2 regions of the Sebaldella termitidis ATCC 33386 genome follow, and region 1 is predicted to be linked to the other one. Evidence: riboswitches for the same ligand, from Rfam matches in the RefSeq annotation. Region 1 holds a riboswitch; the other holds the start of a gene.
The links. A riboswitch is a leader RNA that binds a small molecule or an ion and turns the genes downstream of it on or off. The one in region 1 is predicted to bind magnesium.

Region 1 (4,958 bases):
GTTTATTTTATAAAAAAATTACCCTGATAAAAATCAGGGTAATATATATGTATAAATATATCTATACCTTGTCTTGTTTATTTTGCATAAACAAGTACTGTATTGACAAGCTACAGCCATGAATTAAACTTTTTAATATACCATTTTTTTACTACCTGCGTAAGGAAACAATATGATATCAGAATTCCCGCAAGCCATACAAAGTAAAGCGGAGGAAGTGCAGTAAGATCTACCGAACGTCCAAATGATGTAAATGGTATTACTATTCCGGCTATCATTGCAAGGAATGTAAGCATCATTACCGGGAATGAAGCCGAATCCTGAATAAAAGGTATCTTCTTTGTACGTATCATATGTACAATCAATGTTTGCGACAAAAGTCCCTCTACAAACCATCCTGAATGAAATAATGCCTGTGCAGCTTCTGTTCCTGCACTGCATTTAAATACAAACCACATCACCAAAAAAGTAACTATATCAAATATTGAGCTTATCGGTCCTATAAAAATCATAAACCTGCTTATTCCAGATGCATCCCATTTTCTAGGCTGCTTTAGATAATCTTCGTCCATCGTATCCCATGGTATCGAAATCTGCGAAATATCATAAATAAGATTTTGTATAAGTATATGTATCGGAAGCATTGGCAGAAAAGGCAAAAATATACTTGCCACAAGTACACTGAACATGTTACCGAAATTTGAGCTCGCAGTCATTTTTATATATTTTATTATATTTCCGAAAGTTCTTCTTCCTTCTATTACTCCTTCTTCAAGCACCATAAGACTTTTTTCCAGAAGAATAATATCAGCAGATTCTTTTGCTATTTCTACGGCTGTATCGACAGATATTCCTACATCTGCGTCTTTCAGCGCCGGTGCATCATTGATACCGTCACCCATATATCCTACTGTATGCCCTCTTCTCTGAAGCGCCTTTACCACTCTTGATTTTTGAAGCGGAGATAATTTTGCAAATATTGTAGTTTCCTCCACAATATTTTCCAGCTGTAGCTCACTAAGCTCTTCTACCTCTACCCCAAGAATTATTTTTTCTGCTTTTATTCCTACTTCTTTACATATTTTTTTTGTTACTATTTCATTATCACCTGTAAGCACCTTTATGCTGACACCGTACTCATGAAGCGCCTGTATTGCTTTTGCCGCACTGTCTTTAGGAGGATCGAGAAAGCCTATGTATCCCATCAGGAGCATATTTTTCTCATCTTCCACACTGAACAGCCCTTCACTTCTCGGATTCGTTTTCTGTGCCACTCCTATTACCCTCATACCGTCCTCATTCAGCTCTATTGCATTTTTTCTTACTTCATCCTTTATGTTATCAGTAAGCTCTATTGCTCTGCCGTTATAAACAGTATGACTGCATATCGAAAGCATTTCTTCTATTGCACCTTTTGTTACCATCTGCGTTTTCCCGCTTTTATCCTTTATTACCACTGACATTCTTCTTCTTGCAAAATCAAATGGTATTTCATCTACTTTTTCATATTTATCCTGTATTTTTTCCAGTCCTATTTCATTTCCATATTCTATAACTGCCAGATCCATAAGATTTTTGAGTCCTGTCTGGTAGTAGCTGTTCAGATAAGCATGCTTTAGAACATTGTCATTTTCATTACCGTGTACATCAAGATGCTTTTCAAGTACAATTTTATCCTGTGTCAGAGTTCCTGTCTTATCAGTACAAAGTACATCCATAGCACCAAAATTCTGTATCGAATTCAGACTTTTTACTACTGTTTTATGCTTTGACATAAAAACCGCGCCTTTGGCAAGGTTAGTGGTAACTATCATAGGAAGCATCTCGGGAGTCAGTCCCACGGCTATAGAAACAGCAAATAAAAATGCACTCAGCCAGTCGCCTTTTATTATTCCGTTTATTAAGAATACCAGCGGTATCATTACAAGCATAAATTTTATCAAAAGCCAGCTTACACTGTTTACGCCTTTGTCAAAGCTAGTCTCAGGTCTTTTTTCCGCAAGACTTTTTGCCATAGAACCAAAATATGTTCTGTTTCCTGTATTGACAACTATTGCAATTCCGCTTCCGCTGACTACGTTTGTTCCCATAAAACATATATTATCCAGCTCAAGGACTGTTTTCTTTTCATCCGGATTTTTTATAACATTATATTTTTCAGCAGGCTCTGCTTCTCCTGTAAGCATAGACTGACTTAAAAATAAATCCTTTGAATATATTATTCTCAAATCACCGGGAATTATATCCCCTGCCGCAAGCCTTACAATATCACCCGGCACCACATTTTTCATCGGAATTTCCTGTCTGTTCCCATCCTTACGCAGCACATCACTTGTATTATGAACAAGCGCTTTCAGCTTCTCTGCCTCTTTCCCGGATCTCATTTCCTGAACAAATCTCAGCATTCCGCTGATACCTACCATAAGACCTATTATTATAACTGTTGTCCAGTCTTTTTTACCCTGTGTTTCCATAAATACGTCCGTTATGAAAGAAACTCCCGCAAGTAGCATTAATACAACTACAAAGGGATTTATAAAAGCTTTTGATAACTGTGTTATCCATGTTTCCTGTTTATTATGCTTTACTTCGTTCAAACCGAATATTTCAAGTCTGTCCTCAGCTTCCTCTTCGCTCAAACCTCTGCTGCTGCTTTCTAATCCTTCATATACCTCGTTCATGTCCATTTCTGCATATCTAAACAGATCTGCAGCAGAAAAAGACAGAAAATTTTCTCTTTTTTTCATTGTCCTACCTCCAAAGCTATTATTTTTAATCTATGTCTCAAAAATATAAAGCCTTGAAGAATTTCATACAATAATTTTCCAAAAATTTATTTCATTACAATATGATGGAAGAAATCCTTCCACTTTCCATGCAAATACTTATATTATATGTAATTCTCCTGTGCTCTATATTCTTACTGGGTTCTTCCGGCATTTCTTCCACCTCCTGAATTTAATATTTATAAATAAAAAAACGCCCACATAAAGACGGCGAAGTTTACTATTACAGTATCGTACGAGTTTTAGCTTCTCAGGGCAATGAAATTGCATTATTCTAAGCCTTGAATCGACCTAGACTGCTCATACCAAAACGAAAAAATGTCTCCATCTTCCCGCGGCAGCAATCCGTATCCCTTGAGTTAACCTCACCTACCGATATTCAATTGACAACATATTATACTCATAAAAAAATACAAATGTCAAATTTTTTTGATTATTTGTTTTAATGTAATGACTTTTATCTGTTCAGATTATTTTCTCAGATTTCTCATATCCAGAACATATAAATTCTCATTTTCAAGTTCGTTCATTAATACTTCAAAAAACTTAAACTTCTTTACAAAAGCACTGTTAAAAAAATAAACTTCTTTTCTGTCTATTTCCCTGTCGATAATGACTTCCAGATTAATCAGCTCTTTTATATGCTTATGTATTTCAAAGCTCGGCATATTCAGTACTTCATTTAGCTCATCCTCGCTTATTGTCTTTTTGCAGTTAATCAGATTAAGAATTCTCAGTACATCTTCCTGTGCAATGCATTTTAATATTTTAGAAATCATATTTTCTCCCTTTTTTCTTTACTATAGCATGAATGAGATGATTTGTATATGAAATAATCAAGGGTTGATATCTTTTTTACGTGAAAATAAGGATAAAATAAAATTATTGATATATTTTTCCTTTTTTCAATTTTTATCCTCTAAACTACTTATTTTTATGATGCATTCTCAAATAAATTCTTCCGTTGCAATTAGAACAAAATATAATTCTTTCAAATAAAGTTGTATCAATCTCGCTCTCTGCATTGATATCTGTTACTTCAAGCTGTTTATATTTACAGACAGGACAAGGAATTTTTATTTTTGGATCATTTGCTAATAATATCCCTATTTCTTTCCATTTTTCATTCATCTTCTTATTTTTCACGGCTGACTCCCATTTTCATTGCTGTTTTTTTATTCATTGATCCATTTAAGACATTCTGATAAATTTTATTTTTCCATATCAAAAAATTCAGTTCCTTCTTTTTTTTCAAAATTAACATTTTCCCCAGTCAACCGGCATACCGATTTCAATAAATTTTTCAATCGGAAGAATACATTCATGGTCATTATCCACATAAATATTACGTAAATAATTATCCTGCTGCAATATTTTTTTCATAAGCTCTTTTGATGTATAAACCATCACAATAAAGCGGGGATTTTTAAACGGAATTTTCAAAAGCTCATCTTCTTCATAATCATCAGTCAGATTATCCAAATCATAGAAAATATGGTCTTTCCCATAATCTACACAATACCTGCCTTCATCCACATCATAGCAATTTATACTTTCATAATGCTCTATAGCCTTTATGCTGCTAATATCAAAATTTTCATCACCTATCAAAATAATCCACTGCATCTTTCCACCTTCATATATATAATTTTTCTGCTTTTATTTCTAAATTTTTCCGGAGCTATTTTTAGATAAAAAACTCATTATCTGATTATAATATTTTATCTTTTCTTTTGATCCTCTGTCAAATTATTACTGCTGTATTTTTACCTTACCTAAAAAAACCGCATGGAATAATTCCAGACGGTTTTATTGAATATATTTAAATAAATCATTCGGCATTTTTACTTAGAATGTGTAATCTACACCAAGCTTAAGGAATACTTTATCTCTTTCATTCATTTTCACTCCTGAAGCAGTCTGCATTTCTTCATCCTGATAATATGCTTCACCATACACACCTATACCGTTTTCTGCAGTATATCCCATTTTTGCTCCGTATCTGTTTCTTAACTTATTATCATTATCATAACCAAGAACTGTTTTTTCACTCTTATCTATTCCTATTCTTACAAAAGGAGATACGAATACACCGTTATTGAATTTTTTCTCATAAGCAAGTCTTAACTGCCATTCATCATAGCTGTAAGCCTGTACTTGAGCCGGTGATTT
Region 2 (4,958 bases), 2.0 Mb from region 1:
AGGAGTTAGTCCTACAGCAATAGATATTGCAAACAAAAAAGCTTCCATCCAGTTACCTTTTGTAAATCCATTGACAAATAATACAATCGGAACCATAACAAACATAAACCGAATAAGTACCCATGATACTGAATTGACCCCCTTTTCAAAGCTTGTTATCACAGGTTTATCCGAAATAGATTTTGCCATTGTTCCAAACATTGTATTTTGGCCAGTCGATACAACAACTCCTTTTGCAGTGCCGCTGACAACATTACTGCCCATAAAAAGAAGGTTTGGAAAATCTGTAAAAGAGTCATACTCTTTTTGGACAGCAGCAGGAAATTTTTCTATAGGCTCGCTTTCTCCGGTAAGAGAAGACTGACTGATAAATAAATCCTTGGCTTTTAGAATTCTCATATCTGCCGGAATCATATCTCCGGCAGCAAGATGGATTATATCTCCCACTACAACCTCATCCAGAGATATTTCTGTTTTCCCGTTATTATCTCTTTCTACACATGTTGTAGTAGTAATCATTTCCAGTAATTTTTGGGCTGCATTTCCAGAACGTGTTTCCTGAGTAAAACGAAGCAGTCCGCTTATAATTACCATTGTTATGATAATTATCAATGTTAAAAAATCAGCTTCGTCTGCATGGTTATTCATTACGGGAATCAAAATATCCATAACAAATGATATTGTTGCAAGAAACAGGAGAATCATAGTAAAAGGATTTATAAAAGCATTAAAAATTCTATGTATAAGTGACTTTTGATTTTGATATGCTATTTTATTATCCCCAAATATTTCCCTTTGTTTTTCAATATTCTCATTTTTTAATCCAGTATCAGAAGTTCCTAATTTTTTTAAAAGATCTGTGCTTTCTATACCAGCAAGAAATTTTAGTTTTGTGGAAATATTGTTATTAAAAACATTTTCCTGAGTTTTCATTTTGTTATTTTTCATTTTCTTTCCTCCTCTAAAGTGTAATTGTTTTAGAAGAGTGAAATTTTCATAGAAACGGAATGAGTGAATAAAGAGCGTTTTGCCTGCTGTTTATCACCATATGTTTTATAAAATTTTCACTCCTGCATAATTCGCCTTCATTCATTTTCTCATTCACCGCCTTTCAGATAAAAAAATTATATATTATATTTTACAAACAGGTTAACTATTTTTTATAAAGTTCAAATTTATTTATAGCTGTAATATTTATAATGCAGATACATATCCAGCAAAATATTGCGCCGGTAAGAAAATTACTTCTGAAAAGAATTGAAAATCCGGCCAAAGCCCATATAAGACCACAGATGACAAATAAAACCCCGATATTATAACAAAGTCCTTTTATATTAATTTTTTCTTTTTCACTGGAACTGAGGTTTTTAAACCCGTTAATTTTATCCTTTATTTTCAATGTAAAAAATAAAAAACTAATAAAAATCATAATAAAAGACATTACATAACATATATACATAATTGACCACTCCTTTTTAATTATCAAATAACTGCCATTTTACCACTGAAACATCCGGCTCTATAGTCAGTCTGGAAGCAATTTTTTCAATATAACTGTCATTTTTTTCCTGTGATAAAATTCCAGCCACTATTGTTACATTTTTCTTCTCTGTTTCATCAATACTGTTCAGAGAATGCAGCAATAGGTTTTTATCTTTATCAATACAGTTTATTAGTAATATCCGGATATTATTTTCTATTTTAGGCTTACAAATAATTACTATTTCATACTCAAGGTCACCATTTTTACTATGTTTAGCAGAAAATGCATATTTATCAATTTTGTTCCCAATCGGACGGAGTAAAAGATGACATATTAATATAAATCCTGTTCCTATTACTGCCTCTGTTATGTTACCCATCCCGCAAAAACTGCCAATTGCAGCAGAACACCATAATGTTGCGGCGGTGTTAAGACCTCTTACATTTACGCTGTCTTTCATAATAACCCCGGCTCCCAAAAATCCTATTCCACTGACAATATAAGCTGATATCCTTGCATCTGCTCCGTTTCCTATTCGAATAGATAAAATACAAAAGAGAGTTGCCCCCAGCGATACAAGGGCGTTAGTACGTAAACCCGCCATTCTTTGACGCCATTGTCTCTCCAGCCCTATTAAAGTTCCTAAAATAACTGATAAAGATAATTGCATTAATAAATTCATCATTTTTCTCACCTCCGGTTAGAATTTAAATTTAAAATAAAAAAGATCCGTTAAAACACGAATCCAAAAAAACATATGTATATTTATACAATGCAGTTTATCGTTCAAGTTTTAACTTCATAGGGCAATGAAATTACATTATTCTGAGCCTTATTCGACCCAGACTGTTCAGACCTGCTAAAAATGTCTCCATCTTTTCGCGGCAGTAATCCTTATCCCTATGTTAGCCTCACCTACCGATTATACTAACAAAAAATCCTATTCTGTAAAAATAAAAAAAGTTCGTCAAAACACGAACTAAAAATTACAAATCACTATAAAATGTAATCATCGTTCAAGTTTTAACTTCATAAGGCAATGAAATTGCATTATTCTGAGCCTTATTCGACCCAGACTGTTCAGACCTGCTAAAAATGTCTCCATCTTTTCGCGGCAGCAATCCTTATCCTTATGTTAGCCTCACCTACCGATTTTTCTCAGTATACACCTGAGATATTTTTTTGTCAAGATTTTTTTTATACAAAAAAATTATTATTTTATTCAAGTGTAGTATTTATCTTGAAAAAAATATTTTATTTTATTTACAAAATATATGGTAAAAGTATTAACTATATGTCAGATATGAAATCAAATTATGCTAACATTAGAAAATATCTTATTATATCTGTTATAGATGGTTGAAAGAAAATATTATTATCTATGTCAGGCGGAATACATCAGAAAATAAAGATTTGTAATCCGCATTGCTATATCCGCTCCTTTTAGAGTAACTTACCCATCCAAATATAGAAAAAGTACGTAAAAGAGGTGCTTTATTGTACAGATAAACTTATAGACCGGCAATGATTTTATTATAGTCGATAAACACGTATGGCAAATCATTAATTATTCTGTTTTTATGCCAGTCCAGATATTCTTGATGAGGGTTAACAGATTCATTCCTCCAGTGATTTTTCACAAATTTATATCCGTCCGTCATGCTATATTTCATAAACAAATTAAACTTTGGAATCCAATATTTATCGATTATATTTGCTTGCCTGTATCCTTTTAAATATGTTGTTAAAAATGATTCTGCAAATTCTGTACGCTCTTTTTCTGGCTTTGAACGTCCGAATATTTGTACCATAAAAAAAAGAGTACGTGCAATATCATTGGCATACCAGTCAAATCGGCAGTCATCAAAATCAAATAGTTTAATATGATCATTATCAACAAAAAAGTTATATAAATGTATATCGCTGTGAATTATTCCATAAGTATCCTTTGATACTGGAAGGGCCTGAATTTCAGTATAGTATCTTCGTTCAAACAGCTGAATATCTTCATCCGAAATCAATTCATCCCTGCAAAATGTATTGTCATCTCTGTTAACACACCATTCAAACTTTTGTTTTATTAGATTTTTGCTGTATTCTTTTGTTAATCTATGCATATTTCCCATTAATATACCTAGATCAAAAAATAATTTGTCATTAAATTCCATTGGGTTATTACAGTCAGCGATTTTACCATTCGCTTTTTCAAATAAACATAAAATATAGCTTTTATCATCAGCCTGAATAATTTCATAAAGATTATTATTGATACTTTTTATAGGCTTAACTATATTATTTAGCTTATTCGTTAAATAATTTACCCAGTGTAATTCAAAATCTATATGTGATTTTTTTTGGCTGCTGTATTCTGATACCCTTAATATAAAAGGAACTTGCTCTATTTCTATTTCAAATATTAAGTTTGCGGAATTCCCCAAAATGTTTTCATTTACCACTTTAGCATTATAAAGTGATTCAGCGTGCTGTAATAATAATTTATTATTTTTACTCATATATTTTCTCCTGTTAAAAATATAAATTTTTTCAATATACAAATATACTATAAAAGAGTATTATACCATGACTTATATAAGAAAAATAGGAATATATCCAAATTAAAAAATTAGAAAATAATAACAAGCAAGATAAAAAAAATTGACAATATCTTTTTATTTGTGTTATTATTCGTATAACCGGTTTAACGAATATAAAGAATGGAGAAAAATATGGAAATGTTTATAAAAGGATTTAATTCTATAATGGATATTTTTTTTAAAATGACTTGGTTAAATGATTTGTCTGGGCTTATAGTACAAAAATTACTAAGACTTGACTTAGCTTCTCAAATAGGTGGAAGTATTCAGTTTTTTATATTTGATACTATAAAAATATTTATATTATTGACATTATTAATATATGGGATTTCTTATATACAAAGCTATTTTCCGCCCGAAAGAACTAAAAAATTATTAGGAAATATGAAAGGAATTAAAGGTAGAATAGTAGGAGCTTTATTAGGAACGATAACACCTTTCTGCAGCTGTTCGAGCATTCCTATTTTTATAGGATTTACAGCTTCAGGATTATCATTAGGAACTACTTTTTCATTTTTAATTTCCTCACCATTAGTGGATCTCGGAAGTTTTTTGTTATTAATGTCTTTTTTTGGATTTAAGATAGCGTTTGTATATGTTTTAGTGGGATTAGTACTGGCTGTTGCAGGCGGTGGTATAATAGACCATTTAAATTTAGAATCACAGGTAGAGGAATATGTGAGGGAAATGCCTGATGTTGATGGTGAGCTGGAAACCATGACAAAAAGAAAAAGACATGAGTTTGCCAAGGAACAGGTAAAAGATATATTTAAAAAAGTATGGCCTTATGTAATAATCGGAGTAGGAATAGGAGCACTGATTCATAACTGGATACCGCAGGAATTAATAGAAAATCTAATAGGGAATAATAATAAATTTGC

Region 2: another riboswitch for magnesium. It lies ahead of STERM_RS12595 (MgtC/SapB family protein); the one in region 1 lies ahead of mgtA (magnesium-translocating P-type ATPase).

What each region holds. Positions count from the first base shown of each region.
Region 1 covers NC_013517.1:757,877-762,834, reverse strand. Annotated here, with positions in the region: gene mgtA (magnesium-translocating P-type ATPase) at 111-2,747, opposite strand; M-box (ykoK) riboswitch at 3,005-3,170, opposite strand; gene STERM_RS03470 (helix-turn-helix transcriptional regulator) at 3,257-3,565, opposite strand; gene STERM_RS03465 (hypothetical protein) at 3,711-3,932, opposite strand; gene STERM_RS03460 (hypothetical protein) at 4,044-4,412, opposite strand; gene STERM_RS03455 (OmpG family monomeric porin) at 4,635-4,958, opposite strand, start outside.
Region 2 covers NC_013517.1:2,724,279-2,729,236, reverse strand. Annotated here, with positions in the region: gene mgtA (magnesium-translocating P-type ATPase) at 1-948, opposite strand, end outside; gene STERM_RS22840 (DUF3784 domain-containing protein) at 1,154-1,441, opposite strand; gene STERM_RS12595 (MgtC/SapB family protein) at 1,476-2,168, opposite strand; M-box (ykoK) riboswitch at 2,254-2,413, opposite strand; M-box (ykoK) riboswitch at 2,485-2,643, opposite strand; gene STERM_RS12590 (phosphotransferase enzyme family protein) at 2,995-3,996, opposite strand; gene STERM_RS12585 (permease) at 4,210-4,958, shown strand, end outside.